Regions from separate parts of the Nocardiopsis nanhaiensis genome, predicted to be linked through region 4. Evidence: predicted binding sites of a transcription regulator. Region 4 holds the regulator's gene; each other region holds the start of a gene.
The links. The regulator HrcA, encoded in region 4, represses chaperone genes, less so after heat shock. The targets are predictions, from matches to a motif close to TTGGCACTCTCNNNNNGAGAGTGCCAA.
Positions count from the first base shown of each region.

Region 1: groL (chaperonin GroEL) is a predicted target of HrcA. The motif match lies at 5,610-5,636, and genes of this name have one in related genera.
Region 2: groES (co-chaperone GroES) is a predicted target of HrcA. The motif match lies at 2,522-2,548, and genes of this name have one in related genera.
Region 3: ACYVD1_RS13370 (FmdB family zinc ribbon protein) is a predicted target of HrcA. The motif match lies at 6,015-6,041, and genes of this name have one in related genera.

Region 1 covers NZ_BAAGZJ010000015.1:81,628-89,399, reverse strand. Annotated here, with positions in the region: gene ACYVD1_RS09910 (helix-turn-helix domain-containing protein) at 1-290, opposite strand, end outside; gene ACYVD1_RS09905 (hypothetical protein) at 570-1,097, shown strand; gene ACYVD1_RS09900 (hypothetical protein) at 1,097-1,438, shown strand; gene ACYVD1_RS09895 (hypothetical protein) at 1,435-1,635, shown strand; gene ACYVD1_RS09890 (hypothetical protein) at 1,832-2,164, shown strand; gene ACYVD1_RS09885 (SAM-dependent methyltransferase) at 2,255-3,010, shown strand; gene ACYVD1_RS09880 (NUDIX domain-containing protein) at 3,155-3,640, shown strand; gene groL (chaperonin GroEL) at 3,812-5,443, opposite strand; gene ACYVD1_RS09870 (ABC transporter permease) at 5,797-6,603, opposite strand; gene ACYVD1_RS09865 (ATP-binding cassette domain-containing protein) at 6,600-7,565, opposite strand.
Region 2 covers NZ_BAAGZJ010000053.1:18,958-26,729, forward strand. Annotated here, with positions in the region: gene ACYVD1_RS22720 (coiled-coil domain-containing protein) at 1-789, opposite strand, end outside; gene ACYVD1_RS22725 (THUMP-like domain-containing protein) at 1,170-2,447, opposite strand; gene groES (co-chaperone GroES) at 2,675-2,983, shown strand; gene groL (chaperonin GroEL) at 3,100-4,698, shown strand; gene ACYVD1_RS22740 (sigma-70 family RNA polymerase sigma factor) at 4,959-5,609, shown strand; gene guaB (IMP dehydrogenase) at 5,890-7,380, shown strand; gene ACYVD1_RS22750 (GuaB3 family IMP dehydrogenase-related protein) at 7,512-7,772, shown strand, end outside.
Region 3 covers NZ_BAAGZJ010000023.1:32,210-39,981, forward strand. Annotated here, with positions in the region: gene sepX (divisome protein SepX/GlpR) at 1-378, opposite strand, end outside; gene ACYVD1_RS13340 (GNAT family N-acetyltransferase) at 783-1,502, opposite strand; gene ACYVD1_RS13345 (MogA/MoaB family molybdenum cofactor biosynthesis protein) at 1,756-2,265, opposite strand; gene moaC (cyclic pyranopterin monophosphate synthase MoaC) at 2,258-2,761, opposite strand; gene glp (molybdotransferase-like divisome protein Glp) at 2,887-4,119, opposite strand; gene ACYVD1_RS13360 (UTP--glucose-1-phosphate uridylyltransferase) at 4,116-5,069, opposite strand; gene ACYVD1_RS13365 (5-formyltetrahydrofolate cyclo-ligase) at 5,224-5,847, shown strand; gene ACYVD1_RS13370 (FmdB family zinc ribbon protein) at 6,060-6,422, shown strand; gene ACYVD1_RS13375 (SAF domain-containing protein) at 6,565-7,221, shown strand; gene mscL (large conductance mechanosensitive channel protein MscL) at 7,301-7,750, shown strand.
Region 4 covers NZ_BAAGZJ010000014.1:75,615-83,386, forward strand. Annotated here, with positions in the region: gene ACYVD1_RS09355 (DUF4870 domain-containing protein) at 1-674, opposite strand, end outside; gene ACYVD1_RS09360 (DUF4870 domain-containing protein) at 704-1,033, opposite strand; gene ACYVD1_RS09365 (DUF3097 domain-containing protein) at 1,743-2,582, opposite strand; gene hrcA (heat-inducible transcriptional repressor HrcA) at 2,760-3,773, shown strand; gene dnaJ (molecular chaperone DnaJ) at 3,778-4,923, shown strand; gene ACYVD1_RS09380 (16S rRNA (uracil(1498)-N(3))-methyltransferase) at 4,920-5,660, shown strand; gene ACYVD1_RS09385 (hypothetical protein) at 5,765-6,505, opposite strand; gene ACYVD1_RS09390 (SigE family RNA polymerase sigma factor) at 6,502-7,032, opposite strand; gene ACYVD1_RS09395 (histidine triad nucleotide-binding protein) at 7,394-7,744, shown strand.

The DNA.
Region 1 (7,772 bases), on a different contig from region 4:
TGGCTCTGCCACCAGCCAGGGGTCTTGGCTACGGCGCGAAGCTCCATGATGCGGGCGGCCTCTTCGTCACTGACCTCGTAGTAGGCGAGGAGTCGGTCGAGGCTGTTCGCGGAGGGGACTTGTCCGTCCGCCCTGCCCGACTCCCAGCGCGCCAGGGAGGATGGCTGGGACTTGACCGCCTTGACCACGGCGGTGAACTGCCTGTCACCCCTCAGGCGCCGGAGTTCCTTGGCGAGCAGCCACCGGGCGACCGTGGGGGCTGCAGGGGCCGACGTACTCCTGTTTGCCATGAGTCAAAGGATGCCACAGGACCCAAATCCACCCAGAAAACAAAGTCCCTTAACGGAGTTTCTTAAAACGACTTGTTTTTTGAAGTTTGCAACATGAGACTTGGGTCTACGCATCAGAGAGCCCCGCGACGCTGGCACGTCCGGGGCCTGGCCAACGCTTCAGAGGAGCGCTGACGTGTACGACCCTATCCCTGCCAGGCGATCTGGCTTCGCCCTCACCCCCACCACCGAGACCCCGCATCGGCCCCAGGCGTCCGCCGCTGGACCGGAGGGGACGCGATGACCTACCTGGCTTCGACCGATCTGCTGGCCGTGCGGTCCCTGGCGGCAGAACACTCCTTCTCCCTGAACCACCGGACCGACCTGCCCCCGAAGCGGCCCGGCACCACCCGCACCACAGCGGAGACCGCAGAGGTACGCGGCTCCTCCCGAGGGCGCATCTTCCGTCCGGGCCTGTCGGGCCTGTCCTCCGAGCACGAACCCGGCAACACACTGATCGACCTGAGCGAACGCGGTATCGGGTGGCGAGTGCGCACCGATGACGCCAACACCGGCGCTGCCAGCGAAGGCCGGTGCAAGAGCAGCACCGCCGTGGTCTTCGAACTCGATGCCTTCCGCGGACAACGAGCGCCCCGAACGTCAGCGGACACCGCTCCCACCGGGGCGGCGGGCAGGGTGGGGCGTAGGCGCGGTTCGCGGGTGCGCGGCTACGTGCGCGACCTGGCCCCGGACGAGCGCTCCGAGTTCGCAACTCTGCGCAACACCGTCCGCACCTACCTCCACCAGCAGGAGAGGCGGGCCGCCTGATGCGACTGTGCGAAGCCCAAGGCACCACCGACCACCACCAGCGCTGGCACTGCATCCGCCAGGCCGATCACCTCGGCGACCACATGGACGACCACGGGCGCTCCCACCGACGGCCGGGCGACGTCCTCCGAGAACTCGCCGGTCGCTGGGGCCGTACCCACAGGTTCGCCTACACCGGCACGCTCTGGGTCGCCACCCACCGCAGCGCCCGCACCCACTGGCGCACCGAGATCGAACCCACCAGCGAACTCCTGGAAGCACGCCTGCGCGCCCACCACGGCCCTCCGCCAGGCCCCGCACCCCATCCCCCGGTGGTCCCGGAGCCGAGGAGGGGGACGTGAACACCCAGCCACACGAAACCGGCAAGGCCTACGACCCGGCCCACTACATCCCCGACTACGACGAACACGGCCTCGATATCAACCGCCCTCTGGACGATGAGGAGACTGCCGCGCTCCATCGTTTGGACACCGGGGAGGGCTGGCTCGACCAGGGCCAGCACCGGATCCCGGTGCGCCACCTTCACCACTGGCCCTAGCGGCACCCTTCCCCGCCTGTCCGCGCCTGATCGACCCAGGTGATCAGCCCTGATCAGGCGGGGATGGGTGGTGGGACCGGGTGCCGTCGGGGCCGGAGCCGGTCGGTGGACGGCCGCCTCCGGCCAAGGGCGGGTCCGTGCAGGGGCGTGCGCTCTAACCTCGGGGCGATTGTCCGTCGCAACCTGGAGGATTCCTATGGCTGCCGCCACCCTGCCCTTTTCGAACGGCCTCCCCCACGCGCTCCCCTTCACCCTCCCGGACGCTCTCGCTCGCCCCCTACCGCAACGGCTCGCCTCTGACAATGACGATCCAGGTGTCGGTGGGGCACTGCGCCCGATCCCGCACCGGATCTACTTCCGCCGCCTGGCCCTGAGCGGCTCCGGCTTCGGCTTCCTGTTCTCACTCGTCTTCGGCGCGGCCGCACTCATCAGCTCCGAAAGCGACCTCTCCAACTACAGCGGAATCGCCGCCGCCAGCGGCGTCGCACTCCTGCTCGTCGGCCTCTTCACCCGCACCCGAGGCTGGTGATGGTGGGGTGGGCACGGCGTCGATCGGCTGAGCACCCCGGCTACGGAAAACCAATGGACAGGCCGGGCCGGGGCAGGTCACTCTGCTCGGATGGCAACCCCCGCGATTCCCCCTTTGTACCGAGACCTCGACTTCAACGGCCCGCTCTCCGATGAGCGGGCCGCTCGTCTGATCCGCTCGCTCGGCCCGCTCGAGGGCCGCCACGTCGTGGACGTCGGCTGCGGTTGGGCGGAGTTTCTGCTCCGCACGCTGGCCACCGAGCCCAGGGCCACCGGTTTCGGCATCGACCTGGGCGAGGGCAACATCCGGCACGGGCTGGCCAACGCCGAGAAGCGCGGGCTGGCCGACCGGGTCGAGCTGGTGGCCGGGGACGCCGGCGAGTGGAAGGGCGAGCCGTCCGACGTGGTGTTGAACGTCGGCTCGACGCACGTGTGGGGCGGCGACCCCGTCGTGCACACAGCGAACGCCCTCGAGGCCCTGGCCGACCTGGTGAGGCCGGGAGGTAGGGCGCTGTTCGGGGAGTGCTACTGGAAGCGGCCGCCGAACGACGCCGAGTTGGCCGCGCTGGAGGATGTGCCCTGGGACCAGTACCGACCGCTGCCCGAGCTTGTGGACTTCGCGGTCTCCCACGGCTTCCGGCTGTACGCGGTGGAGCAGGCCACCGTGGACGAGTGGGACGTCATGGAGAACGGGAACGCCAAGGGCTGGGAGGACTGGCTCCTGGAGAACCCGGACGCCCCCGGCGCCGACGAGATCCGGGCCCGCGCCGACGGGCACCGGCACTTCCGCCTGCACGGCGCCCGGGAGACCATGGGCTTCGCCTACCTGACCCTGGTCCGGGTCTGAGGCCGACTGTCCACAGGTTCCCCCGAACCGGTTCGCCCGGGGTGCGTTCCTCCCCGCATACTCGGTATCGGGGGAGCCTGACCTTCCGCGCGCTTCAGCCTGCCCGCGCCCGTCCACTCGCACCCGGCCCGCTAGGTTCGGAGCATGGACGTCACGCACCTTGTCGAGAGCGCACGCCGGAACGGGATCGAGCGGTTCGCCGTGGGCGCGATCGTCCACCGGGACGGCGAGATCCTGCTGCTCCGGCGGCGCACGGACGACACCTCGTACCCGGGCGCCGAGGACCTGCCCTCGGGCGGGGTGGACCCCGGTGAGAGCCTGCTGGAGGGCTTGGCGCGCGAGCTGGCCGAGGAGATCGGCATGAAGCCAGGCGTCCTCGGTCTGGAGCCCGGGCCCTTCGGACCGAACCCCGGACCGCTCGCGTTGGAACCGTTCGTCACCTGGTTCGACTACGACTCGCGGCGCGGCACGCGCAAGCGCCAGTTCACCTTCGCCCTGCCGTACGACGGCACCGCGGTGGTCCTGTCCGAGGAACACACCGGTTACCGCTGGGCGCCCGCCGAGGACTACGCGGCCAGCGATCTCACGCCCCAGGTGAAGCTCGCCGTCCGGGACTGGCTGGCGCTCTGAACGGCCCCGGAGCCCTTCCCGGGCTGCACTGAGCGCTCCCGGGAACGACAGCTCCCCGGAACGTGCGAAACCGGGCGGCCCCCGTGGGGACCGCCCGGTCGTCGCGGGCGAGGTCGCGTATCCGGACCTCAGGCGCGCCCGGACCCGTGGGCCCGGGATGTCACGGACCTACTAGAAGTCCATGCCGCCCATGCCGCCGGTCGGGTCGCCAGCCGGGGCCGCCGCCTTCTCCGGCTTCTCGGCGATGACGGCCTCGGTGGTCAGGAACAGACCGGCGATGGAGCCGGCGTTCTGCACAGCCGAACGGGTGACCTTGGTCGGGTCGATGACGCCGTCCTTGAACAGGTCGGTGTACTCGCCGGTGGCGGCGTTCAGGCCGAACCCGGGCTCCAGGTGCTTGACCTTCTCCGCCACGACGCCGCCCTCGAGGCCGGCGTTGATGGCGATCTGCTTCAGCGGCTCGGCGATCGCGCGGCGCACGATGTCGGCGCCGATGGCCTCGTCGCCCTCAAGGTCCAGCTTCGCGAACGCGGGGACGCTGGCCTGCAGCAGCGCGACGCCACCGCCGGGCAGCATGCCCTCCTCGACCGCGGCCTTCGCGTTGCGGACGGCGTCCTCGATGCGGTGCTTGCGCTCCTTGAGCTCCACCTCGGTGGCGGCACCGGCCTTGATGACGGCCACGCCGCCGGCCAGACGCGCGAGGCGCTCCTGGAGCTTCTCACGGTCGTAGTCGGAGTCGGTGCGCTCGATCTCGTTGCGGATCTCGTTGACGCGACCGGCGATGGTGGTGGCGTCACCGGCACCGTCGACGATGGTGGTCTCGTCCTTGGTGACGACGACCTTGCGGGCGCGGCCCAGCAGCTCGAGCTCGGTGTTCTCGAGCTTGAGGCCGACCTCCTCGGTGATGACCTGGCCGCCGGTCAGCACGGCGATGTCGGCGAGCTGGGCCTTGCGGCGGTCACCGAAGCCCGGGGCCTTGACGGCGACGGACTTGAAGGTGCCGCGGATCTTGTTGACCACGAGGGTCTGCAGGGCGCCGTCGGCGACGTCCTCGGCGATGACCATCAGCGGACGGCCGGACTGCAGGACCTTCTCGACAACGGGCAGGAACTCGTTGTTGTTGGAGATCTTGGAGTTGACGATGAGGATGTAGGGGTCCTCGAGGACCGTCTCCATGCGCTCGAGGTCCGTGGCGAAGTAGGGCGAGATGTAGCCCTTGTCGAAGCGCATGCCCTCGGCGAGCTCCAGCTCGAGCCCGAAGGTCTGCCCCTCCTCGACGGTGATGACGCCTTCCTTGCCGACCTTGTCCATCGCCTCGGCGATGGTGTCACCGATCTGGTTGTCACCAGCGGAGATGGAGGCGGTGGAGGCGATCTGCTCCTTGGTCTCGACCTCCTTGGAGAGGTTGCCGAGCTCCTCGTTGATGCGGGCCACGGCGGCTTCGATGCCGCGCTTGAGGCCGATCGGGTTGGCGCCGGCGGCGACGTTGCGCAGTCCCTCGCGGACGAGGGCCTGGGCCAGGACGGTGGCGGTGGTCGTACCGTCACCGGCGACGTCGTCCGTCTTCTTGGCGACCTCCTTGACCAGCTCGGCCCCGATCTTCTCCCAGGGGTCCTCGAGCTCGATCTCCTTGGCGATGGAGACACCGTCGTTGGTGATCGTGGGGGCGCCCCACTTCTTCTCCAGCACGACGTTGCGGCCCTTCGGGCCGAGCGTGACCTTCACGGCGTCCGCGAGCTGGTTCATGCCACGCTCGAGGCCGCGACGGGCCTCCTCGTCGAACGCGATCAGTTTGGCTGCCATTGAGTTCTTGTCCTCCCGTGACCGGGCTGATACGCGATGGGACGAGGCCTGCGCCCGCGACGGACGACCGTGCGCGCACCGGCAACCCTGCTGCCGGAGGCCCACGATCTCGCAGCCTCGCTCCGGCTTAGCACTCGGCAATGATGAGTGCTAACCACTCTTATTTTTAGCACTCGCCCATGGAGAGTGCAAACGATGTGGTCACGATTTCCACTCCCCGAAGAACGCCCGACACCTGCGTAAACGTCCCGTTTCCTGGAGGTTTGTGCGCTCGGCGAACAGCAGGGGTCCCCCAAGGGAGGCCGAGGGGCGCGGGTGCACACCCCTCAACTACCCCGCGGGCGCGCGGATACTCAGCTGCTCAGCCGACGCATGGAGCGCGCACCCAGCGCCAGCGCCAGTACGGCCATCCCGGCTGCCATGGCCCAGCCGAGCAGAACCGTGGTGTCCCAAGCACCACCGCTGAACAGCACCCGGGCCGCGTCCACCACGTGCGCCACCGGGTTGAACCGCGACAGCGTGTACAGCCACCCCGGCGCGAGCTCCATCGGCAGCAGCACGCCGGAGAGCAGCATCAGCGGCATGATCACGGTCTGGAGGACCGGCGCGAACACGTACGTCTGCTTGGCGGCCATCGCGGCCAGGTACGACAGCGTGGACAACCCGATCCCGAGGACCGCGAGCAGGGCGAAACCCGCGAGCGCCCCCAGCACCGTGGTCCGGAAACCGAACGGCACCACGAGCACGATGATCAGCAGCATTTGAACGAGGACGATGAGCACGTCCCGCAGGACCCGGCCGAGTAGCAGTGCCACCCGGCTGGTCGGGGTCGCCAGCATCCGTTCGTGCGCACCCGAGGCCATCTCCGGCAGCAGACCGAACCCGGCGAACCCGGCGGTGAACAGGGACAGCATGACCAGCAGACCGGGGACGAACCACTGCCAGGGGTTCTCGCCCTCGGCGCCCGCCAACCCGGTGAGCAGGGGCGCGAACAGCACCAGGTACAGCAGCGGCTGGAGCATCCCGAAGGCGACCAGGAACGGCCGGTACAGGATCGGGCGCATCTGGCGCGCGAAGACGGTTGCGGTGTCGCGCAGCATGCCCGCAAGTCCTCCGGTGGTCCGCTGGGGGTCTGCCCCGGTGCGGTCGACGGCGGTCACTGGTCCCCCTCGCGCAGGCTGCGGCCGGTCAGGGTCAGGAACACGTCGTCCAGGGTGGGCCGCTGCACCTGGACGGTGCGGAGGTCGAGGCCGGCGGCGTCGAGAGAGCGGAGCAGCTCCGGCAGGGCGGTGTCGCCGCGCTCCGTTCGGAAACGCACCTCAGGGGCGGCCCGGTCACGGATCTCGACCCCGCCGGGCGGCGAGGTCCGTTCGGCCACCTCGGCGGCGCCCTTGGCCTGGGCCTGGTCGGCGAAGCCGAGGGTGATGAGGTCGCCGGACACCCGGCTCTTGAGCTGGTCGGGGGTGCCGTCGGCGATCACCCGGCCGTGGTCGATGACCAGGACCCGTTCAGCTGTGGAGTCGGCCTCGTCCAGGTAGTGGGTGGTGAGGACGACCGTCGTCCCGTACTCCTCCCGCAACCGCGCGACGTGCTCCCACAGGTTGGCCCGGCTGTGCGGGTCGAGGCCGGTGGAGGGCTCGTCGAGGAACAGCAGTCCGGGCCGGTGGATCAGCCCCATCGCGATGTCGAGCCTGCGTCGCTGGCCACCGGAGAGCTTGGTGACCTCGCGCCCCGCGGCGGCGGAGAGGTCGAGCACCTCCAGCAGCTCCTCGGTACGGCTGCGTGCGGTGCGCCGGTCGAGCCCGTAGAGGATGCCTTGGGTGTAGAGCTCGTCGCGGGCGCGCTGGTCCTCCCCGGCACCGTGCCCCTGCCCGACGAACCCGATCCGGCGGCGCACCTCCGCGGGCTCGGTGCGTACGTCGCGCCCGGCGACGGTGGCCGCTCCCGACGTGGGTTCGAGCAGGGTGGTGAGCATGCGCAGGGTGGTGCTCTTTCCTGCACCGTTGGGACCGAGGAGCGCGACGAGCTCCCCCTCGGCCACGTCGATGTCGACGCCTCGCACGGCCTCGACGGTCTCCTTGCCGGCCCTGAAATGCCGGGTCAGCTCGCGTGTATGGATCATCGCCCTCTCCGTATTAAAACTTGAATACAGAGTCAGGATGCAGCACCCGGGTCAGATATTCAAGTTTTTATAAGCGGGTTGTTTGGCTACGCCCTACCCGGATTCCGACGGGCCTGAGCGGGCGGCGAACGCGGCACACCGGAGGTGGGAGATGTCGGCGGGCCCCGGCCGTGACCGCCATCAGTTGTCCACAGGGCCTGTTTTCGC
Region 2 (7,772 bases), on a different contig from region 4:
GCCGCGCAGCTCGGACGTGCGCTCTTCGAGGGACGCGGTGAGGGAGGAGGTGACGTTCTCACCGAGCGCGGTGCTCGCGGAGTCGAGTGCCTCCCTGCTCTCCTTGACGGCGGCGGACAGGGTTTCACGGCTCTGCCCGATCGCCTCGGCGAGCTCGTCCTTGCTTTCGGACAGGCCCGTGCGGATCGTGCTGCCGAGCTCCTCGTGGCGCTCGCCGAGCGTGGTGTCCAGCGAGGTCAGCGAAGCCTCGATCGCCTCTGTCCGGCTGCTCAGAGTCTCCAGGGCCGTGTCCAGGGCGTCCAGGCGGGTGCCGAAGGTCTCGCCCAGCGCGTTGACGCGCTCGCCCAGGTCGGCGACCTGTTCGGCGGTGCGGTTGCCGGTCTCGGCCATGCGCTGGAGACGGGTGAGAGCGGTGTCCAGGTGCCCGGCGATGCGGTGCGTGTCCGCCCTCAGCGACGGCATCTCTGACAGGGGCTTGATCTGCTGACCGACGACCTCTATGTGCTCGGCGAGGGTCTCCGCCCACTGCGGCGGCCGGGCGAGGAAGTCGTCGATCCGGCCGTCGACCGCGGTGATCGACTCGGCGAGGGAGGCGAGTTCCCGTTCGCGCAGTTCCCGGAGCAGCCACTCCATACCTTCGAGCCGTTGGCGCATCTCCTCGCTGACCGCACCCTGGGACTTCTGTTCGGAGACGTGCTCCTGGGCCGCCTGGGAGAGCAGGTCACGCATCCGGTCGGAGACACCGGCCTGACCTCCCCCGGTGAGGAAGTTGTGATTGGTCTGTTCCACCGAGTGCTCCTTATGGTTCTGGCGCTCCCGTCCGTGCCCGGATCATTGCACGGGGATTCCGCAGGGAGGGCGGGTTCCCGATGGTCCCCGGCTGGGCGTCGGCCCGCGCCACTTGTGTCCCACTGTGATCAAAGCGTGACTGTGCGTATGCACGGCGGGCGCGGTGCGTACGTTGGCTGAACCGCGCGGCGGATCCAACAAACACGGCCTTCCGGGGAACCCATGAGAAGGGAAAGAATTCAGCGGCGCCAGTTTAACGACATCACCCCTGCCATCCCCAGGGGATGGCCAAAGATGTGGGTGTGGGAGGTAACGATATGGTCTGCGCGCCGTGTGCGTGAATGCGATCGAGGGCCTCGCGTCGACGCCACCGGGCCGGATCAGGAGGCCGCTGAGGCCTCCAGCTCGCGGCATAGCAGGTAGAAGGGCTTTTCTCCTATGCGGGTGAGAACGATCGTCACCGATTCCGGTCCGGACGCCCGTAGGTCCCGGCGGAGTTTCTCGGTATCCACCGCCGAGCCGCGTTTCTTGATTGTTACTGTTCCGGCCCGATGGGAGCGTACGGAGGCGCGCAGGCGCTTGAGGGAGAAGGGCGCGAACTCCAGGACCTCCAGTGCGCGCCACAGGGGTGAGCGCACCGCCTGGTCCGAGGTGAAATAGGCGATGCGCTCGTCCAGCAGTGCGCCGTCGACCCGGGCAGCCGCCTCCGCCACCAGGTGGGACCGCACGACGGCGGGGTCCGGGTCGTAGAGGTAGCGCCGTGCGTCGGCAACCGGAGCGGGGCCCAGGTCGGGGTCGGCGTCCAGGTGTGCCACCGAACCTTCGCGCGCGAGCAGGCCCGCGCGCTCGTGCAGCACGGTCGCCCGTCGGCGCGGGCCCGGTCCCTCGGCCAGGGCGCCGAACCACAGCGCGGTCTCCTTCAGCTCGCCGTCCACCGAGATCCACTCGGTCGAAGCCGCGGGGGAGAGCGCCTCGTGCGGGATGCCGGGGGCCGCCTTCAGACAGGCCGCCTCCGCGCTTTCGGCCAGCCGCGTGGCCACATCCCACGGGGGAGAGTAGGCGGAGGGGTCGAACACCCGGCCGCGACCGCCCCGCCGGGCCGGGTCGCAGAACACCAGGGGGTAGTCGCCCCCCGTATCAGCGTCGACCTCGCCCTCGCGGACCCGGGCCCGTTCCGCCAGCCCGAGTGCTTCGATATTGGCGCGGGCCACCGCGACGGTCAGCGGATCGGCGTCCACGCCCTCCACCGCCACGCCCTGTCCGGCCAGAGCCAGCAGGTCGGCCCCGACCCCGCAGCACAGGTCGCCCGCCGGTGTCCCGCTGCGGACCCCGGCGGGTAGGAGCCGGGCTGTTCGCTGCGCGCGATACTCGGCCACTGAGCGGCGCGTGGACTGTTCCAGGCCGTTCGGGGTGAAGAACATTCGCTCGGCGTTCTCCCCGAATTTGGCCCGTCCTCGTTCGCGCAGGATGATCTGGGTCATGACCGCGTTGACCAGTTCCGACGCCGGGATCTCCGGGTCGAGGGCGGCCACGCGCGGGTCCTCGCGCAGGCGTGAGGCGGTGGCCAGAGCGTCCTTGGTGGCGGCCGTCGGATCCACCCCCGCCAGGACCTCCCGCCCCGTTTCGGTGAGCAGTGCCGAGAAGGCGGGCACGCGCATGGATCCTCCTGCTGTGGGCACGACTGTGTGGTGGAGCCGCCCCCCGTGGCCAGGGCTCCCTCCACATTTCCATTCTGGCACTCTCAGGGGTAGAGTGCTAAATGCGACGAGGCCGGTCTGGCACCCGCGACGACAGGCCGCCGCGGTCGCCCCTTTTACGCAGTCGGTCCGTGCCTTCGCACGGGCTGACGTCAGTACTCCGAGACTTTGAAGGGGGAGGTCACACAGTGTCGACCGCCACCAAGACCGTGCTGAAGCCGCTCGAGGACCGCGTCGTGGTCAAGACCCTGGAGGCCGAGCAGACCACCGCGTCCGGCCTGGTCATCCCGGACACCGCCAAGGAGAAGCCCCAGGAGGGTGAGGTCCTGGCCGTGGGTCCCGGTCGCCTCGACGACAGCGGCAAGCGCGTCGCCCTCGACGTGAACATCGGCGATGTCGTCCTCTACAGCAAGTACGGCGGCACCGAGGTCAAGTACGACGGCCAGGAGTACCTGGTGCTCTCCGCCCGCGACATCCTCGCGGTCGTCGAGAAGTAGTTCTCGGCCCAGAGCCACAGGCGAAAAGCCATCGACATCCCGCACCGGTCGGCCCTCGAAGCCGGGCGGGCGGGATGTTCGTTTTTGACCCGAACGGTTAGAGGAAGCACTCACACATGCCGAAGATCCTGGAGTTCGAGGACAACGCCCGCCGCGCCCTCGAGCGGGGCGTCGACCGCCTCGCAGACGCCGTCAAGGTGACGCTCGGCCCGCGCGGCCGCAACGTCGTCATCGACAAGAAGTTCGGCGCCCCCACCATCACGAACGACGGTGTGACCGTCGCCCGTGAGATCGAGCTGGACCTGCCCTACGAAGACCTGGGCGCCCAGCTGGTCAAGGAGGTCGCCACCAAGACCAACGACGCCGCCGGTGACGGCACCACCACCGCCACCGTGCTGGCGCAGGCGCTGGTTCGCGAGGGCATCCGCAGCGTGGCCGCGGGCGCGTCCCCGATGGCCATGAAGAAGGGCATCGACGCGGCCGCGACCCAGGTGTCGGACACCCTGCTCAGCCGTGCCGTGCCGATCAAGGAGCGCGAGGACATCGCCTACGTGGCGACCAACTCCGCGCAGGACGCCCAGATCGGCGACCTGATCGCCGAGGCCTTCGACAAGGTCGGCAAGGACGGCGTCATCACGGTGGAGGAGTCCCCGACCTTCGGTCTGGACCTCGACTTCACCGAGGGCATGCAGTTCGACAAGGGCTACGTGTCCCCGTACTTCGTCACCGACGCCGACCGCCAGGAAGCCGTCCTCGACGACAGCCTGATCCTCATCAGCCAGGGCAAGATCGGCAACCTGAACGAGCTGCTGCCGCTGCTCGAGCAGGTCCTGCAGAGCAAGAAGCCGCTGCTGATCATCGCCGAAGACGTCGAGGGGGACGCCCTGGGCGCCCTCGTGCTCAACAAGATGCGCGGCACCATCAACGTCGCCGCCGTCAAGGCGCCCGGCTTCGGTGAGCGCCGCAAGGCCATGCTCCAGGACATCGCCGTGCTGACCGGCGGCCAGGTCATCTCCGAGGAGGTCGGCCTGTCCCTGGAGAACGCCGACCTGGACGTGCTGGGCAGCGCCCGCCGCATCACCATCACCAAGGACACCACGACCATCGTCGACGGCGGTGGCGAGCAGTCCGAGGTGGACGACCGGGTCCGCCAGATCCGCAACGAGATCGAGGCTAGCGACTCCGACTGGGACCGCGAGAAGCTCCAGGAGCGCCTGGCCAAGCTCGCGGGCGGCGTCTCGGTCCTGAGCGTCGGCGCGGCCACCGAGGTCGAGCTCAAGGAGAAGAAGCACCGCCTCGAGGACGCCATCTCGGCGACTCGCGCGGCCATCGAGGAGGGCATCGTCTCCGGCGGCGGCGCCTCCCTGGTGCACGCTTCAACCGCCCTGGACGACCTGGGCCTGACCGGCGACGAGGCCACCGGTGCGGCGATCGTCCGCCGCGCCCTGGTCGAGCCGGCCCGGTGGATCGCGGAGAACGCTGGCGCTGAGGGCTACGTTGTCACGCACCGCGTCTCCGAGCTGCCGGTCGGCCACGGCTACAACGCCAACACCGGCGTTTACGGCGATCTGGCCGCCGAGGGCATCATCGACCCGGTCAAGGTCACCCGCTCGGCCGTCCAGAACGCCGCGTCCATCGCGGGCATGCTGCTGACCACCGAGGTGCTGGTCGCGGACAAGCCCGAGGAGGACGAGGGCGACGGCCACGCCCACTAACGGGCAGGGCCGGCCGAGAAGGGCCGCGCGCACGAGCGGGTCCCGTTGGTAGCGGAGCCTGCTGGTAGCGACGCAGTACCGGGTGCGAACCCGGGCCGGGGGTGGAACGCGGTGGCGTCCCACCCCCGGCGCACTACCACGCGAGTGGCGTTCGACACCCGTTCCTGTGTGCCGTTTTCAGGCTATTTTCCCAAAATGTAACCATTCCGTAGTTGGTGATTGGAGTGGTTGGGTCCCTGAGTGCGGGCATCATTCGTTACGTGACGGATACAGGCGCCCGGGGGGGCGTTACCGCGCAGCGGACTCATACGCCCGGGCAACACCACGAGGCGGATACCGCGGCGCGCGACACGGGGTTGAACCATCTGGGGTCACTCGCCGTCCAGGGGGACGACGGGGCCATGGACTCGCTGCTGCGCGAGGTCCGACCCATGGTGGTTCGCTACTGCCGTACCCGCTTGGCGCGGGTGGCCGGGCTGGCGCACTACTCCGACGACGTCGCGCAGGAGGTGTGCATAGCCCTGCTCTCGGCGATCCCCCGCTACCAGGACCGAGGTCGGCCCTTCGCCTCCTTCGTGTACGGGATCGCCGCGCACAAGGTCGCTGACACCCTGCGCGTCGCGGGCAGGGTGGAGACGGTGCCCACCGACACCGTTCCCGAGCAGCCGGACGACGGGCCGGGGCCGGAGGAGGCCACGGTCCGCGTGATCGAGGCGCAGCGGGCCAGAGACCTCCTCGACGAGTTGCCCGACCAGCAGCGCAGGTTGCTGGTCATGCGAGTGATCACAGGACTTACAGCAGACGAGACGGGACATCTCCTTGGCATGTCGGCAGGCGCGGTACGGGTTGCCCAGCACCGAGCTATTGCTCGGCTTCGGAAGGTGGCCCTGGCGAACCGCGTCCTCCCATAAGCACGGCCGCTCGCCCTACCCGGGCCGGCGCGCCTGCGCCTCCCGCCCACGGGTCCGCGGCTACTGCCGTTACTACCGTGGCGCCTCCCCTCGGTGACCGCTCGCCGGTGCGGTGCCCCGCACTGCGCGGGCCGGCCCGGCGTGGCCTTCATCACTTCGTGACCGGGGTGACGGGGCGAACACCGCATTCCACCTAGGCCCAGCGGGGTGACGACCTAGGATGAGACGACACGCGGGGGCGATCCGCGCAGGTGTTGCCGGGAACAGCGGAGGTTGTGTCATGAGCCAGGACAACAGCGACTACGGGGACAAACTGCTCCCGCCGGGATTGACCTACGACGACGTCCTGCTGGTACCCGGCTACTCCGACCTCCAGCCCGGCGATGTGGACACCGCCACCAAACTCTCCCGCAACATCACGCTCAGCATCCCGCTGCTCTCCGCCGCGATGGACACCGTCACCGAGGCCCGCATGGCCGTGGCGATGGCCCGCCAGGGCGGGGCCGGCGTCCTGCACCGGAACCTCTCCGTCGAGGACCAGGCCGGTCAGATCGACCTCGTGAAGCGCTCCGAGGCGGGCATGGTCACCGACCCGGTCACCTGTCAGCCCGATGACGACCTCGCCGAGGTTGAGCGGCTGTGCGCCCACTACCGCATCTCCGGCGTCCCGGTCACCGACACCAAGGGAACGCTCCTCGGCATCGTCACCAACCGCGACATGCGCTTCGAGGACGACCGCTCCCGCCTGGTGCGCGACGTCATGACCACCGAGAACCTGGTCACCGCCCCCGTCGGCGTCAGCCGTGCCCAGGCCTTCGAGCTGCTGCGCAAGCACAAGGTCGAGAAGCTGCCCCTGGTCGACGCCCAGAACCGGCTGCGCGGCCTGATCACCGTCAAGGACTTCATCAAGAGCGAGCAGTTCCCCAACGCCACGAAGGACGCCGACGGCCGCCTCGTGGTCGGCGGCGCGGTCGGTGTCGGCCCCGAGGCGGAGGAGCGCGCCAAGAACCTCCTCGACGCCGGCGTGGACTTCATCGTCGTCGACACCGCGCACGGCCACTCGTCCGGCCTCGCCGACATGATCGCCAAACTCAAGGCCAACTCCCGTGCCGACATCGTCGCGGGCAACGTCGCCACCCGCGCTGGCGCCCAACTGCTCATCGACGCCGGGGCCGACGCGATCAAGGTCGGTGTGGGCCCGGGTTCCATCTGCACCACCCGCGTCGTCGCCGGTGTGGGCGCCCCGCAGCTCACCGCCATCCTCGAGGCGGGCAAGGCCTGCGGCCCCGCCGACGTGCCCCTGATCGCCGACGGCGGCCTGCAGTACTCCGGTGAGATCGCCAAAGCCATCGTCGCCGGTGCCAGCACCGTCATGCTCGGCAGCCTCCTCGCCGGTGTCGAGGAGAGCCCCGGCGAGCTGATCTTCATCAACGGCAAGCAGTTCAAGGCCTACCGCGGCATGGGATCCCTGGGAGCCATGCGCGGCCGCTCCTTCTCCAAGGACCGATACGCCCAGGCCGAGGTCTCCTCCGAGGACAAGCTCGTCCCCGAGGGCATCGAAGGCCAGGTGCCGTTCCGCGGACCGCTCTCCGCCGTCGCCCACCAGCTCATCGGCGGTCTGCACCAGTCCATGTGGTACGCGGGAACACGTACCATCCCCGAGCTCACCGAGCGCGGGCAGCTGATGCGCATCACCAGCGCGGGCCTGCGTGAGAGCCACCCCCACGACATCAAGATGACCGTCGAGGCGCCCAACTACAACGCCCGCTAGCCATCGCCAGCTAGGAAGGGCGCTGGGCGCGCTAAGCAGCGGACCGCGGGCAGATAGACTCGCCTCCGCGGTCATGCGCCGGTCGACCGACCGGTGCCGCACGTCAGAGGGGAAGCGAAGAGTTGGCTCAGGTGGAGATCGGGCTGGGCAAGAACGGGCGTCGTGCCTACGAACTCGACGAGATCGGGATCGTGCCCGCGCGACGGACTCGCGACCCGGAGGAGGTGTCGATCGCCTGGCAGATCGACGCCTACCGGTTCGAGACGCCCCTGGTCGTCAGCCCCATGGACAGTGTCGCCTCGCCCAAGACCGTCGTCGCGGTCGGTGAGCAGGGCGGCCTCGGCGTCTTGGACCTCGAAGGGCTGTGGACCCGCTACGAGGACCCGGAGCCG
Region 3 (7,772 bases), on a different contig from region 4:
GATGTTCAACAGGGTGAGCGCACTGGTGCGGCGGCGCCTACGGGCGATGACCCGGGCCCTGGGCTCGCGGGCCGGAGGGCCTCGTCGCTCAGCGGGGCGGCCGACCTGAACTGGCGCCTCGTCGACGTCCGGGTCGTCGCCCCTGCCGCCAGGGCGGGTGATGACCTGGGTCTCGTTGAGGCCAGGGTCCTCCTCGCCGCCTGACAGGCCCTCCGCGCCGTGCTCGGCCTCCTCCTCGGCCTCCGGGGCGCCCGCGTCCTCGTCCTCACGGCGGGTGTCCTCGTGGACGGTGTCCACGGAGTCCTTCCGCAACAGCATCGGGACGAGGACGATGAGCCAGACCACAACGATGGCCAGGTACAGAGGAGAGCTGCTCATCACCCCTCCTCACGATGACGGCCACTGAACGTTGATCGACACTTCGTCGACACCGCTCCGCGTGTGGCTGGACCTGCTTCTGGGAGTAGAGACGTCTCCCGGCGGGACATCGTTCCTGGCCCGGGTTGGGCTGGGATCGGTTCCCGACCGCCATATCCACGCGTTGCCCGCATCGTCAATGCGTCTATGTTCCGCACGGTACGACCCCGTGTCCATAAATGCGCCACATTCCGACCGGAGTGTCGCAAGATTGTGGACTATCAGTTTCGGACGTCACGCCCCTGCCGACGTAAGACCAGGTCAGACGCTGACTGCGGATGGTAGCGCCAATTCAACGCAAAGTAATGAATGGTTGTGCTTAAAGGGAGGTTTAGGCTCCGGACACATCCGTGATGTTGCCATGTTCAGTTCGACCCCGGGTACGGACTCGCCGGATCTCGCGGATCACCGCCACCGTTCGGGCCCTGTGGCCCCAATACGGAACCCGGGCCGGAACCCCCCTCTTCGGACGGGCCGGAAGACGCACCGTCGTACCAGCGCCGCAGAACGCCGTGGGGTACCTCCTCGGAGGTGAGCGCATAACAGATGTGGTCCCGCCAGGCCCCATCGATGTGGAGCTGGCGTCTGCGCACTCCCTCGTCGCGGAATCCCAGTTTGGCCACCACCCGTCGGCTGGCACGGTTCTCGGGTCGGATATTGGCCTCGATCCGGTGGAGTCCGACACGGAAGAATGAGTGGTCGACCGCCATAGCCACCGCAGTCGGGGTGATGCCGCGCCCCGCGTACGCGCTGTCGACCCAGTATCCGACCTGCGCTGACCTGGCTGATCCCCACACGATGGCCCCTACCGTGAGCTGCCCCACGAAGCGGTCCTCGTAGAGGATCGCCCACGGCATCGCGAGCCCCTGTCTGGCCTCTCGGCGGATCGACTGCACCATCGCGACATAGGACCCGAGGCCGGTGGTGCGCAGCGGCATCTCCGGATACGTGGGCTCCCAAGGCCGCAGCCACTGGGCGTTCCGGGCCCTCGTGTCACGCAGTGCCGGGGCGTCGCGAAGGCGAAGCGGACGCAGCCCGATCGGTCCCTCCTCAAGGGTGACGGGCCACCTCTGTCTGCGATTCACTTCCGTCCCTCCGAGGCACTCGGCACCGTCTTGCTCGGATGCGGCACCGGCCTTGTGGACGCGTGGAGCGCCCGTTGTCAGTGCCGCCTCCCAGTATTCCACTCCGCGGGTGTGGGGTGGCGGGCGTCACCCTCACCTCACCAGAATCGGATGACTCGAAACTCCATTCGAACTTGCACCGAAAGTCGACACAAGGTCAAGGAATTCCCAGGCACCGGAATGCCTGAGATGTGATTCCGGTCATTGTTCGGTGTCATTCGGGTCGTGGGTGGTCTCCCCCGCGGAGCTGATCTATCGCGTGCCCAAGAACCGGCTCCAACACCTGCATCCCGTCGCGTACACCGCCTCTGGACCCGGGCAGGTTGACCACGAGCACACGGTGACCGGCCCGCTCGACGACCCCGGCCAGCCCGCGGGAGAGGATCGCCGTCGGCACACCCTTCTCCCTGCCCGCCGCGCGCAGCGCCTCCGCGATCCCGGGGACCTCGAAGCTGAGCAGCGCGCGTGTTGCCTCCGGGGTGTGGTCCTGAGGGGTGAGGCCCGTGCCGCCGGTCGTCAGCACGGCGTCCACCCGCTCCTGCACGGCCTGCTCGATGGCCTCGGTGACCGGTGCTCCGTCGGGCACCACCCGAGGGCCGACGACAGTGCACCCCATGGCCCGGAGCCGCTCCGCGACCACCGGACCGGAGTGGTCCGGGTAGACACCCGCGGACGCCCTGTTGGACGCCGTCACCACCGCGACGCGGTGGACGGAGTCACTCACCGCGCCTCCAGTGGCCCTTCTTACCGCCGGTCTTCTCCTCCACGCGCACCCGGGTGACCTCGGCTTCGGGGTCGAGTGCCTTGACCATGTCGACCAGGCCGAGAGCGGCCGTCATGACACAGGTGAGCGCCTCCATCTCGACCCCGGTGCGGTCCGCGGTGCGGACCGTGGCGCTGATGTCCACCCCGTCGTCCGCGACGGCCAGGTCCACGTCGACACCGTGCACCGCAATCGGATGGCACAGCGGAACGAGGTCGGGGGTGCGCTTCGCACCCTGGATCCCGGCGATCCTGGCGACCGCGAGGGCATCGCCTTTGGGTACTTCCCCGTCGCGCAGGGCGGCAACGGTCCCCGGGGCCAGCAAGACCCGGCCGGTAGCCGTCGCCGTGCGGGCGCTGACGTCCTTGCGGGAGACGTCGACCATGCGCGCGGAGCCGGACTCGTCGAGGTGCGTGAGGCCGGAGGAGTGCGCCTCCGGCTGTGGGGTGTCGGTCATCGCTGTGGAGCCACCCGTTGTCTTGGCGTTGAACACACGGCCCACCGGTGTGGCCGACCGCGGGGACGCACGGTGACGCGTCCCACGAAGACGGTACTCCTCCGCGACGACAAGAGGTCCCTGGGTCAGCGGTCGGGCAGGACCAGGACCTCCGCCACCGCACCCGCCTCGAGTTCGGAGACGTCCTCGGGGACGATCAGGAGTCCGTTCGCGTCGGCCAGAGCGGAGAGCTGGTGCGAACCCTGCCGAACCGCCGGGGAGACCGTGTGTTCCGCTTCCGTGGGTTCCGCGTCGGCGCCCGCCAACACGGCGCGCAGGTACGAACGGCGCCCCTTCGGTGAGCTGACCGGAGACGTCAACCGAGCGCGCACGGACGGGAGGGGGTCCGTGGAAAGGCCGCGCAGCTTGCGCAGGAGCGGCCGTGCGAACAGCTGGAACGACACGAACGCGCTCACCGGGTTTCCCGGAAGTGTGAGGATGGGCGTCTCGTCCGGGCCGATGGTCCCGAACCCCTGGGGCTTGCCGGGCTGCATGGCCACCTGCGGGAACTCCACGGTGCCCTGCCGGGTCAGTACTTCCTTGACCACGTCGTAGGCGCCCATGCTGACCCCGCCGGTGGTGATGACCACGTCCGCGCGGATCAGGAGGTCTTCGAGGGTATTCCGAACAGTGGTCGGGTCGTCGCCGACGGAACCGTGCCGGTGGACCTCGCAGCCGGCGTCCTTGGCCGCCGCGGCGATCATGTAGCTGTTGGACTCGTAGATCTGCCCCGGGGCGAGCGGGCGTCCCGGTTCGACCAGCTCCTCGCCGGTGGACAGCACCACCACACGGGGCCGGGGGTAGACCGGAACCGTACGGCGCCCCACCGCGGCCAGGACCCCCATCTCGCCAGCCCCGACCAAGGCGCCCGAACGCAGTACCGTCGCGCCCTCCTCGACGTCCTCTCCCCTGCGCCGGATGAAGCTGCCCGACCTGGTCGGGCGGTCGATCAGGACCTCGACCGTCCCGCCGTCGGTCCACTCCACCGGGACGACCGCGTCAGCGCCGGTCGGCATGGGTGCCCCGGTCATGATGCGGGCGCACAGGCCGGGGCGGATCGTGTTCGGGTTCGGGTCGCCCGCCGGTATGTCGGCCACCACTCGCAGGCGCGCCGGGTCCTGGGCCGTGGCGCCCTCCAGGTCCGCCGCGTGGACGGCGTAACCGTCCATCGAGGAGTTGTCGAAGCCCGGCAGGGACACCGGAGAGGTCACGGGCTCCGCGAGAACGGTCCCGTGTGCCTTCAGCAGGTCCAGCTCCGTAGCTTCTGGGTCCGCGACCAACCCGAGCAGGTCGGAGATGTGCTGTTCGACGCTCTTCAACGGTTTCCTCCGGGCAGAAGCTGCTCCTGGCGGTCCAGGAACTCGCGCAGCCAGGGTAGGAGTTCCTCGGCCAGCTCGGGGCGGCGACAGGCGAAGTCGACCACGGTGCGGATGTAGTCGGCCTTGTTCCCGGTGTCGTAGCGGCGCCCGCGCAGCAGGACCCCGCGCACCCCTCCGCCGTCTTCGGGCGCCATACGGGCCAAGTCCTTCAGGGCGTCGGTCAGCTGGATCTCCCCGCCGCGGCCGGGAGGGGTGTCGTGCAGGACCGGGAACACCGCCGGGTCGCACACGTAACGGCCGATGATCGCCCAGCGGCTGGGGGCCTGCTCAGGCGCGGGCTTCTCGACGAGGTCGGTGACGGTGACGACGTCGTCCTCACCGGTGGGCTCTACGGCCGCACACCCGTAGAGGGAGACCTGCTCGGGCTCCACCTCCATGAGCGCCACGACACTGCCGCCGTGGGCCTGGCGGACCTCGATCATTCTCCGGAGCAGGTCCGCCGACTCGATGAGGTCGTCTCCGAGGAGCACCGCGAAAGGGTTGTCGCCCACGTGCGGCTCAGCGCACAGGACCGCGTGTCCCAGGCCCCGGGGCTCTCCCTGGCGGACGTAGTGGACCTGGGCGAGTTCGCTGGACTCGCGGACCGACCGGAGCTTGCCGTCCTCGCCTTTCGCGGCCAGGGCCCCCTCGAGCTCGTACGCCCGGTCGAAGTGGTCCTCGATGGAGCGCTTGTTGCGGCCCGTGATCATCAGTACGTCGTGGAGCCGGGCCGCCGCGGCCTCCTCCACGACGTACTGGATCGCGGGCTTGTCCACGATCGGCAGCATCTCCTTGGGCGTGGCCTTGGTCGCGGGCAGAAAACGGGTGCCCAAACCCGCCGCGGGCAGGACAGCCTTGGTGACGCGGGCTGCCTCGGGACGTGGGCGTGTCTGGTCGCTGTCGGCGTTCATGCAGGGCACTTTAGGACAGGAACCAGGCGTTCTGTCGCCCGGTGGCGGATCGGTGGCCGAGAAGTGCCCCCTGTTTCGGATGACGGCACCGAAATGGCAACCGGCCGTTCACTCCGCTGGGAAGCCGCTCCGGGCCGGGTGCCACACTGGGCCCATGGACGACCCGAACGACCCGAGCCGGTTCGACAAGCGGAAGCTACGCGCCCACATCCTGGCCGAGCGTCGGGCCCGAGGGTCCGAAGAGCGCGCCCGGGTGGGTTCAGTGGTCCGGGACACCCTGATGGAGATCCCCTGGCTGGCCATGGGCGGCACGGTGGCCTGCTACTACTCCGTGGGGGACGAACCCGACACCCGCAAGCTGGTGAACGCGCTGTGGAAGCGGGGCGCCTACGTCCTCCTCCCGGTCTTCCTCCCGGACGGCACCCTCGACTGGGCGTCCTTCGACGGGCCGGACAGCGTGGAACCCGCCGGACACGGACTGGTCGAACCCACCGGGCATCGCTACGGCCCTGGGGTCCTGGGCCGCGCCGACGCGGTGGTCTGCCCCGCGCTGGCCGTGGACCGGCAGGGCAACCGGATGGGGCGCGGCGCGGGCTGTTACGACCGGGCGCTGGCCCACAAGGGGCCGCACGCGCCCGCGATCGCCTTGGTCCACGACGAGGAGTTCGTCGACGGCCTTCCGGTGGAACCGCACGACCGCGGGGTCGAAGCTGTGGTGACCCCGGGCGGGGGCCTCCACGTGTTCGACCCCGCCGGGGTGGCCTGGCCGGGCGGGTGACGCGGGCCGATCCGGGTGGTGCGGGCAGGCCCGGGGATTAAGGCATCCGTATCGGGCGTTGTTGGTGGCGGTCGCGTCCCGAAAGGGTCGGTTGCCGCGCGGGCCCTCCCCTGGCGCCAGCTACGGGTGAGGTGCTGTCGCGGCTGTGGTCGGCGAACGCGTACTATTTAGCAGTCAACGGGTGTGAGTGCCAGCAAGGAGGACCCGGAACAGTGCCTACGTACCAGTACGCGTGCACCGCGTGTGACGCCCAGATGGAGGTCGTGCAGAGCTTCAGCGACGATTCGCTGACCGTCTGCCCCGAGTGCGAGGGGCGCCTCCGCAAGGTGTACTCCGCCGTCGGCATCGTCTTCAAGGGATCGGGCTTCTACCGCACCGACAGCGGCACGAGCACCACGAACAGCTCCGCGATGACCGGCTCCAACGAGAACACCGCCGAGAGCAAGGACAGCGGCTCCACCGACTCTGCTAAGTCCACCGGCGACTCCGGCGCTGCCCCCGCCACGAGTGGCGGCGGTGACAGTTCGAGCAGCAGCAAGAGCTCCAGCGCCAGCACGCCCGCAAGCAGCAGCTGAGCCACCGTTCCGTTGACCGTGGCCGCGCCGTCGAGACCTCTCGGCGGCGCTTTCCCCTTGTCCGGCCCATATCCGCGATTCCCGGAGAACAGGGCTGTGGACAACCCGTTGGGGCGGGTCGGCCCGGCCTAACGTTGGAAGCATGACCAACGCCCCTCCCCCCTACCGGCACCGGCGCGCGGTCATCCGCCTGCTCGACCGGTACCGGCGCGTCCTCGCGGCGGCGCTGACCGCGCTGGCCGCGATCAGCGCCGTCCTCGTCGTCCGTCCGCCCCCGGAACCCAGCACAGAGGTCCTCGTCGCCGCACAGGACCTCGACGCGACCGCGCCCCTGGACGGGGACGACCTCACCACCCGCACCCTGCCGGAGCACGCCGTGCCCGGCGGGGCCCTTGCACCGGAGGACCAGGCCTCCGGGCTCCCGTTGAACGCACCGGTCCGCAAAGGCGAGGTGCTCACCGACGCACGCCTGAGCGAGTCACCGGCCGCTCCCTACGGACCAGACCTGGTGGCGGTACCGGTACGGGTGGCCGACCCTGGCGCGGTCGACCTGCTCTCTCCCGGGAGCCGGGTGGACGTGCTGGCCGCCGCCGGGCAGGACGAACTCACCGGACCGCCCTCCCGCGCGGGCCCGGCGCTGGAGGTGGTCGAGGACCGGCCCGTGCTCGCCCTGCCAGAGGAAGGCGAACGCGGCGGAGAGGGCGGAGCGCTCCTCCTCATCGCCGCCACCGCCGATGAGGCAAGGGCTCTCGCGGGGCACGCGGCAGCTTCACGACTGTCCGTGACTATTCGCGGTTGACCCATGACCAGTGGTGGTGAAAGCTATCCGGGCGCCCATTCGGGCACGTCAGTCACTCACGAACACGTAGGGCAGTTCCATGGAAGGCTTCAAGAAGTTCCTGCTTCAGGGAAACCTGGTGCAGCTGGCCGTCGCGGTTGTCATCGGCTCCGTCTTCGCCTCACTCATCACCGCCTTCACCGAGGGGTTCATCACCCCACTGCTCGGTATCTTCGGCGGCGTCCCCACCTTCGGGGACCTGTACTTCGAGATCAACGACAGCCAGTTCATGTACGGCGCCTTCGTGGACTCCCTGATCTCCTTCCTGCTCACCGCCGCGATCCTCTACTTCTTCGTGGTGATGCCCCTCGGCAAGCTGATGGAGAAGTTCATCAAGGCGGAGGAAGCCACCACGCGCGAGTGCCCCTACTGCTTCAGCGACATCAGCAAGCAGGCCAGCAAGTGCCCCAACTGCACCAGTGAGGTCACGCCCGAGGTCGCGAGCACGGAAGGAGCCGAGAGCTCCGAAAGCTCCGAGAACAAGGCATAGCGAAACCGGTCTCGGAGAACAG
Region 4 (7,772 bases):
ACCCAGCCGACATTCACCGGGTAGCGGTACCACTCGCCGCGGTTGCTGGCCATGCCGGCCAAGATGCCGAACACGATCGCGCACACCCACAGCGCGAAGCTCAGGATCGAGCCGATGAAGATGAGCGTCAGCGGGATCGCGATGACGTAGCCGATCAGCAGCAGGAGCTGGAAGTTCAGCGCCTGGGCCGCCTGGTCCCGGAGGAAGGGCGACTCGTCCTTCTTGATCAGGTACATGACCAGCGGGACGACGAAGCCCAGGATGATGCCGCTCAGGTGGGTGAGCAGCGCGAAGGTCCGCTCCTCCTGGTTGGCCTGGCCGGTGACGGCCGAGGAGTCGCCGTAGCCCGGGGGCGGCGCGTACCCGCCCTGCTGGCCGGGGTAGCCACCCGGGCCGGGCGGAGGGTAGCCGCCGGGCGGCGGGTAACCGCCCTGGTGCGGGCCTCCTTGGGGCGGGTATCCGCCTTGCTGGGGGTACCCCTGTGGCGGGTAACCGCCCTGCTGCGGGTCACCGGGCGGCGGGTAACCGCCGGTACCGGGCGGCGGATAGCCGGGCTGCTGCCCCCCGTCGTACGGGCCGGGCTGGGACGGGTAACCGCCGGAGCCGCCCTGGCCGGGGTACTGGCCGCCCTGGCCGTAGGGGTCCTCCGGAGGCGGGGTGTTCGGATAGGACATGAGAGTTCCTTGGTGTGCGGGAGCTTGTTCTACTTCAGGAGTCGGATGCTCACCGGGTAGCGGTACCAAGCACCCTTGTTGGCGCCGGAGGCTCCCATGACCCCGAAGACGATCGCGACGATCCACACTAGTGCGATGAGCAGGTATCCGATCCAGATCAGGTTCGGGAAGACGATACCCAGACCGACGAAGGTGATGCCAGCCAGAACGTACGGGATCAGCAGCGTGATCTGGAAGTTGGCCGCTTCGGAGGCGTGGTGGCGGATGAACGGCGACTGGTTGCGCTTGGCGAAGTAGACCGCCAGCGGCGGGAGCCACCCCAGGAAAGCGATGACGAACCCGGACAGGTGGGCGAGCATCGCGACGAGGATGTCGTTGGCACCGTCCTGAGCGGGCTGCTGGGCCTGCGGCTGCCCGTAGGCGCCGGGCTGGGCGTAGCCGGGGGGCTGCTGCTCCGCGACCTGGTAATGGGGCTGCTGAGGCTGTCCGTAGGGCTGCTGCGGCGGTGCCTGCTGCGGGGGCTGTTGCGGGTAGCCGGGCTGACCGCCGGAAGGCTGGGCGTAACCGGGCTGACCGTACTGCTGTCCGTAGGGCTGCTGTGGCGCCTGGCCACCGGACGGCTGCCCCCATCCGGGCTGACCGCCGGAGGGCTGCCCATAGGGTTGTTGGGGTTGTCCCTGCGGTGCCTGCTGCGGGGGCTGTTGCGGGGGCTGCTGCGGCGGCGCCTGGTACGGGGGCTGCTGCGGGTGCCCCTGTTGGCCACCGGACGGCTGGGCGTAGCCGGGCTGACCGTATCCCTGCTGCTCGTACTGCTGGCCGTAGGGCGGCTGGCCGTACTGCTGCTGTTCGGGCGGCGGAGACTGCGGCGGCTGCTGCTCGGGGTGGGGCGGCGGGCTCGGCGGCTGGTGCCCCTGCGGGTCGTCCGGGGACGGAGGGTTCGACGGGGTCTCGCTCATGCTCTTCCTAAGCTCCGCTGTTGAGGGACGCTTGTTCTGTTTCCCGGGCTACCAGGCTGTACCGATGACCACGAATGCCCGAAGCGTCGTCAGACGACGTGGTGGGGTAATCCTAGTCTTCCGCGGGGTGCGGTCCCGTGACGAAGTCGATGAGCTCCTCGACGCGCCCCAGCAGCGAGGGTTCGAGGTCCCCGTAGCCGCGGACCGAACCCAGGATCCGGCGCCAGGCCTCACCCGTCTCCAGCCGCCACCCCAGGGCGTCGACGACCCCCTCCTTCCACGGGAGGCCCCGCGGGACCTCGGGCCACGCCCGGATCCCCACCGCGTCCGGCCGCACGGCCTGCCACACGTCCACATAGGGGTGTCCGACCACGAGTACGTCGTCGCCCCGGACCCGCTCCGCGATCCTGCTCTCCTTGGAACCGGGCACCAGGTGGTCCACCAGCACCCCCAGTCTGCGCCCCGGGCCGGGGGAGAACTCCGCCACCACCGATGGAAGGTCGTCGATCCCCTCCAGGAACTCGACGGCCACCCCTTCCACCCGCAGGTCGTGGCCCCAGACCTTCTCGACCAGTTCGGCGTCGTGGGCGCCCTCCACGTAGATCCGGCTCTCCCGGGCGGTGCGCGCCCGCGCGTCGGCCACGGCGATCGATCCGGAGGCGCTGCGCATCGGGCCTTGGGGAACGGCGGTCGGGCGCACCAGCGTCACCGGCTTCCCGTCCTCCAGGAACGCGGCGGGGCCGAGGTCGAACACCCTCTTGCGGCCGCTCCGGTCCTCCAGGGTCACAGTGGCCTTGTCCCAGGACACCACGGCACCGCAGAAGGTCTCGTCGGCGTCCTCGACGACGAGGTCGCGACTGAGGGGTATCTCGCGTACAGCGCCCTTCTTCGGTCGTCGCCAGTCTCCAGCCAGAACGTCGCGGCCGTAGCGGCCGGTTCCCTTGGTAGCCACGGTGGTGCAGTCTACTGGTGGTGTGTCCGGGAGCGCCGCCGGCAGGTGGCGCACGTCGCCGATCGCGCGGGAAGAAACCGGAGCCCAGGGCTTGTTACTACCCGCGGGTAGCCGTGTGGGTTTGCGGCCGGGCATAGAATTAGCACCAAGGACCATGGAGCGCCAGGAGGTGGCGAGTTGCTGGATGAGCGCAAGCTCGCGGTCCTGCGTGCCGTCGTCGAGGACTTCGTCAACACCAACGAACCGGTCGGTTCCAGGGCCTTGGCGGACCGGCACCCCCTCGGTGTCTCCTCAGCGACCATCCGCAACGAGATGGTCGCCTTGGAGGAGGACGGGTACATCGCCCAGCCGCACACCAGTGCGGGGCGGGTGCCCACCGACAAGGGCTACCGGCTCTTCGTCGACCGGCTCTCCTCGGTCAAGCCCCTCTCCGCCGCTGAACGGCGCGCCATCGAGTCCTTCCTCGGCGGTGCGGTGGACCTCGACGAGATCGTCGCCCGCACGGTGCGGCTGCTCGCGCAGCTCACCCGGCAGGTAGCGATCGTTCAGTACCCGTCGCTCACCCGGTCTTCTGTCCAGCACGTGGAACTCGTTCCGCTTGGCGGCCAGCGCATCATGATGGTCGTCATCACCAACACCGGACGGGTCGAACAGCGCGTCATCGACGGGCTGGGCTCCGTCAGCGAAACCGTGGTCAACGACCTGCGCACCATGCTCAATCGGGCCATAGCCGGACGGCACCTCGGCGACGTGCCGGACGCGGTGGAAGACCTGCCCGCCCACGTCGCGCCGGAGGACCGCCCGGTCGCAGTCGCGGTCCTCTCGGTTCTGCTGGAGAGCCTCGTCGAACGGCACGAGGAGAAGATCGTCCTGGCGGGCACCGCCAACCTCGCGGCCGTCGACTTCGCAGCCAGCCTGCGCGAGGTGCTAGAAGCACTGGAAGAGAACATGGTCCTCATCCGTTTGCTCGGTGAGGCGAAGGACCCCTCGATGCTCACCGTGCGCATCGGCGCGGAGAACTTCCACGAGGGCCTTCGGTCCACTTCCATCGTGTCGGCCGACTACGGTGTGGGAAACCAGTCGCTGGCCAAGATCGGTGTGGTGGGACCCACCCGTATGGACTACCCAGGGACAATGGGCGCCGTCCGTGCGGTGGCTCGGTATGTCGGACAGATTTTGGCAGGACAGTAACTCAGTGGCCAGAGACTATTACCAGGTTCTCGGGGTGCGTCGCGACGCGTCCAAGGACGAGATCAAGAAGGCGTACCGGCGGCTCGCGCGCGAGCTGCATCCGGACATCAACCCGGACCCCGCCACCCAGGATCGCTTCAAGGAAGTGACCCAGGCTTACGAGGTCCTCTCCGACGAGAACAAGCGTCGGATGTTCGATATGGGCCACGACCCCTTCGCCCCTGGCGGAGGCGGTGGCGGCGCCGGTGGGTTCGGCGGCGCGGGCGGGTTCGCCTTCGACGACATCATGAACGCCTTCTTCGGCGGGGGCCAGCCCGGCGGCCGCGGGCCGCGGGAGCGGGTTCGGCGCGGACGCAGCATCAAGATCCGCATCGAGCTCGACCTCGTCGAGACCGCGTTCGGTGTGAGCAAGGAGATCACCTTCCCCACGGCTGTCCTGTGCGACACCTGTCAGGGCGAGGGCACGGCGGCCGGTTCGCACCGCAGCACCTGTGACATGTGCCACGGCCAGGGAGAGGTCTCCCAGGTCACGCGCTCCTTCCTCGGCCAGGTCATGACCTCGCGCCCCTGCCCGCAGTGCTCGGGGCAGGGTGCGGTCATCACCAACCCCTGCGGCGACTGCGCGGGCGAGGGCCGGGTGCGGGAGAAGGTGACCCGGACCGTCAAGATCCCCGCCGGTGTCGACGACGGCACCCGCATCCAGCTCGCGGGCGAGGGCGAGGTCGGACCCAACGGCGGGCCGCGCGGCGACATCATCCTCGAGGTCGTGCAGAAGGCACACCCGACGTTCGAGCGCCGCGGTGACGACCTGCACTGCACCATCACCGTCCCGATGACGGCGGCGGCCCTGGGCGCTTCCTTCGCCTTCGACACACTCGACGGCACCGAGAACATCGACCTGCGTCCGGGCACCAACTCGGGCCACGTCATCAACCTGCCGGGCAAGGGCGTTACCCACCTGGACGGCGGCGGCCGCGGCGACCTGCGCATCCGCGTCGACGTGGAGACCCCGGGCAAGCTGGACGAGGAGCAGGAGGCCCTGCTGCGCAAGTTCGCGGAGCTGCGCGGGGAGGACCAGAACCCGGGCCGTTTCAGTCCCGGGCACGGCGGGTTCTTCTCCAAGATCCGTGACGCCTTCGGCGCCAAGTGACCCCACCGGTCTTCCTGGTCGAGACCGCCGTCCTGGCGGGTGACCCGATCCGACTCGACGGGCCGGAAGGGCGGCACGCCGCCGCGGTCCGTCGAGTCCGGGTCGGCGAGACCGTCGACCTCTGCGACGGTCTCGGCCAGCGTGTGCGCTGCGGGGTAGCCGAGGTCGTCGGCAAGGACACCCTGGTCTGCCGGGTGGTGGAGCGCTGGACCGAGCCGGAGCCGAATCCCCGGATCACCGTCGTTCAGGCTCTGCCCAAGCGGGACCGGGGAGAACTCGCGGTGGAGATGATGACCGAGGCGGGGGTCGATGTCCTCGTCCCCTGGTCCGCCGAGCGCTGCGTCACCCAGTGGCGCGGCGACCGCGGGGCCAAGGCGCTGCTCAAGTGGCGGTCCGGTGCCCGGGAAGCGGCCAAGCAGGCCCGCCGTGCGCGGATTCCCGAAGTCACCGAGCCGCTCGGCCGCAAGGGTGTGGCGGCACTGCTCGCCGAGGCGGACCTGGCCGTGGTGCTCCACGAGCAGGGGGCCCAGCGTCTGTCAGAGGTGCCCCTGCCCTCGGCCGACGGCGCGGACATCGTCCTGGTGGTGGGCCCCGAGGGCGGCGTCTCCGACGCCGAGTTGGCGGCCTTCGACGGTGCCGGGGCGGTCAGGGGCCTGCTGGGGCCGTCGGTCCTGCGCACCTCCACCGCCGGGATGGCCGCTCTGTCGGTGCTCCAGTCCAGAACCGGGCGCTGGTAGGGACAGGCCACCCGGCTAAGCCGCTTGGGCTGACAGGATGGAACGTCGAAAGGGGCCCGCGCCGGAGATCGCGCAGGCCCCTCTTCACGTTCCTCGGAGCAGGATCACTCGGTGCTGGCGCCGTTCTCATCGCCGCCGTTGCCGCCCGAACCGCCGCCGTTGCCGTCACCGGGATCGTCATTGCCGTCACCGGGGTCATCATTGCCGTTACCGGGATCGTCACCGTTTCCGGGGTCGTCGCCGTTGCCGTCGGTGGGCTCGTCGGTCGGTTCCTCTGCGGGGTCGCAGTCCGCGGCCTCGGTGTCGGTGGACTCCCGCTCGTCCTCGTCGTTCTCGTTCGGCCCTCGGGTCCCCGTGGGCGTGACGTCGTCCTCGGGCGGGCACGAGCCGGCGGATTCGACACCCTCGTCCTCTGAGGCGTCGTCCTCGTCGTAGGTGGGTGAGCTCTCAGGGTCCGGCTCTGCGTGCTCTTCCTCCGGCACGGAGGTGCCGCTGGCCGAGTCGGTGGTGGGGGTGGGGGCCGCCACGTCGCTGTCCGCGCCCTGGTCTGCCTGCGGAGGTGCTTCCTCGCGGTCAGCGCCAGCCGGGACGATGTCCATCACCTGGTCGCGTACCTGCGGGCTCGACATGATCACTGAGGCGGCGATCAGGACCGCTGCCGCCACGGCTGTCGCGGGACGTAGCCACGGCAACCCGAACCAGGCCGAGCCGCGATGGCGCTCGGTACGCTCCCGGATGAGGTTGAGTCCCTCAGCGGAAGGCGACACATCGTCGGCCTCCGTCTTGAGTATCTGGCGGAGCTGGCTCTCGAACTCGAGATCGTTTCGGTCGTTGGGGCTGCTCATGACTTGTGCTCCAGTACAGAGCGGAGGGCGGTGATGCCACGCGATGTGTGGCTCTTGACTGCGCCTCGGCTAATGCCCATGGCGTCCGCGATCTGTGCTTCGGACAGGTCGCCGTAGTACCGGAGCACGATGGCCTCTCGCTGACGGGTGGGTAGCTTACGCAGGGCCCCGATGACGGCCTCGCGTTCCAGAAGGTTCATGGCGCCGTGTTCGGCGCTGGGCGCGTCGGGCAGGGCCTTCGGCGCGTGCTTCTCCACGACCGCGCGGTGGCGCAGCACCGACCTGGCCTTGTTCACTACCGCCTGCCGGAGGTAGGACAGTGCCTTGTTCGGATCCCTGAGTCGGCGCCAGGCCCCGTGCATGGCCACGAAGGCGTCCTGGACGACTTCCTCCGCGGTCGCGTGGTCCCGGACGAGCAGGGCGGCAAGCCGAACGAGCGGACGGTAGTGCTCCCGATAGAGCTCCGTCACGGCGTGGTCAGCGTCCCACTCGACCGAGAGTGGCGCCGTGGTGGCCCCGGCCACCAAGGTTTCTGTCGTCACATCAGTTCGACGCACACCCTTGTCGCGGGGTTTACGAAAGGGCATACCTCTTCTTTTCCAGGTAGACGTGTCTTTCAATCCGAACACGCCGGATCTGGCCAAGCAGCGGACGCCGCCGATGGTCTGACGCGCACGGATGAAAAGCCTATCGTGCCTGGCCTTCCAGGCGGTGGGGAACCCGGATCGGATCCGTTGCGGAAAAGTTGAGGATTCATATCTTCTCTCTGCGCCCTCTGGGGACACCCGCGGCACCACGGTCCCCGTCTCCCTCTGCGGCCACCTGCGGCATCATGGTCCCCGACATGCCCAGAGCGGTTCCGCTGCGCCGCGAGACGGAAGGTGAGCGATGGTCGATCCCGACTGCCTTTTCTGCAAGATCGTCAAGCGGGAGGTGCCCGCGGAGATCGTCCGCGAGGGGGAGCGCACGGTCGCCTTCCGCGATATTAATCCCCAGGCGCCCACGCACGTCCTGGTCATCCCGCGCGACCACCACCCCGACGCCGCGTCGGCGGCCGCCGACGACAGCGGGCTCATGGACACCGTGGTCAGGGAGGCCCACGAGGTGGCCAAGTCCGAGGGCCTGGCGGACTCCGGGTACCGGTTGGTCTTCAACACCGGCGCCAGCGCCGGACAGACCGTCTTCCACCTCCACGCGCACGTGCTCGGCGGACGCGGGCTGAACTGGCCCCCCGGCTGACAGCGGCTCCCGTACTCCGGCTGTCGCT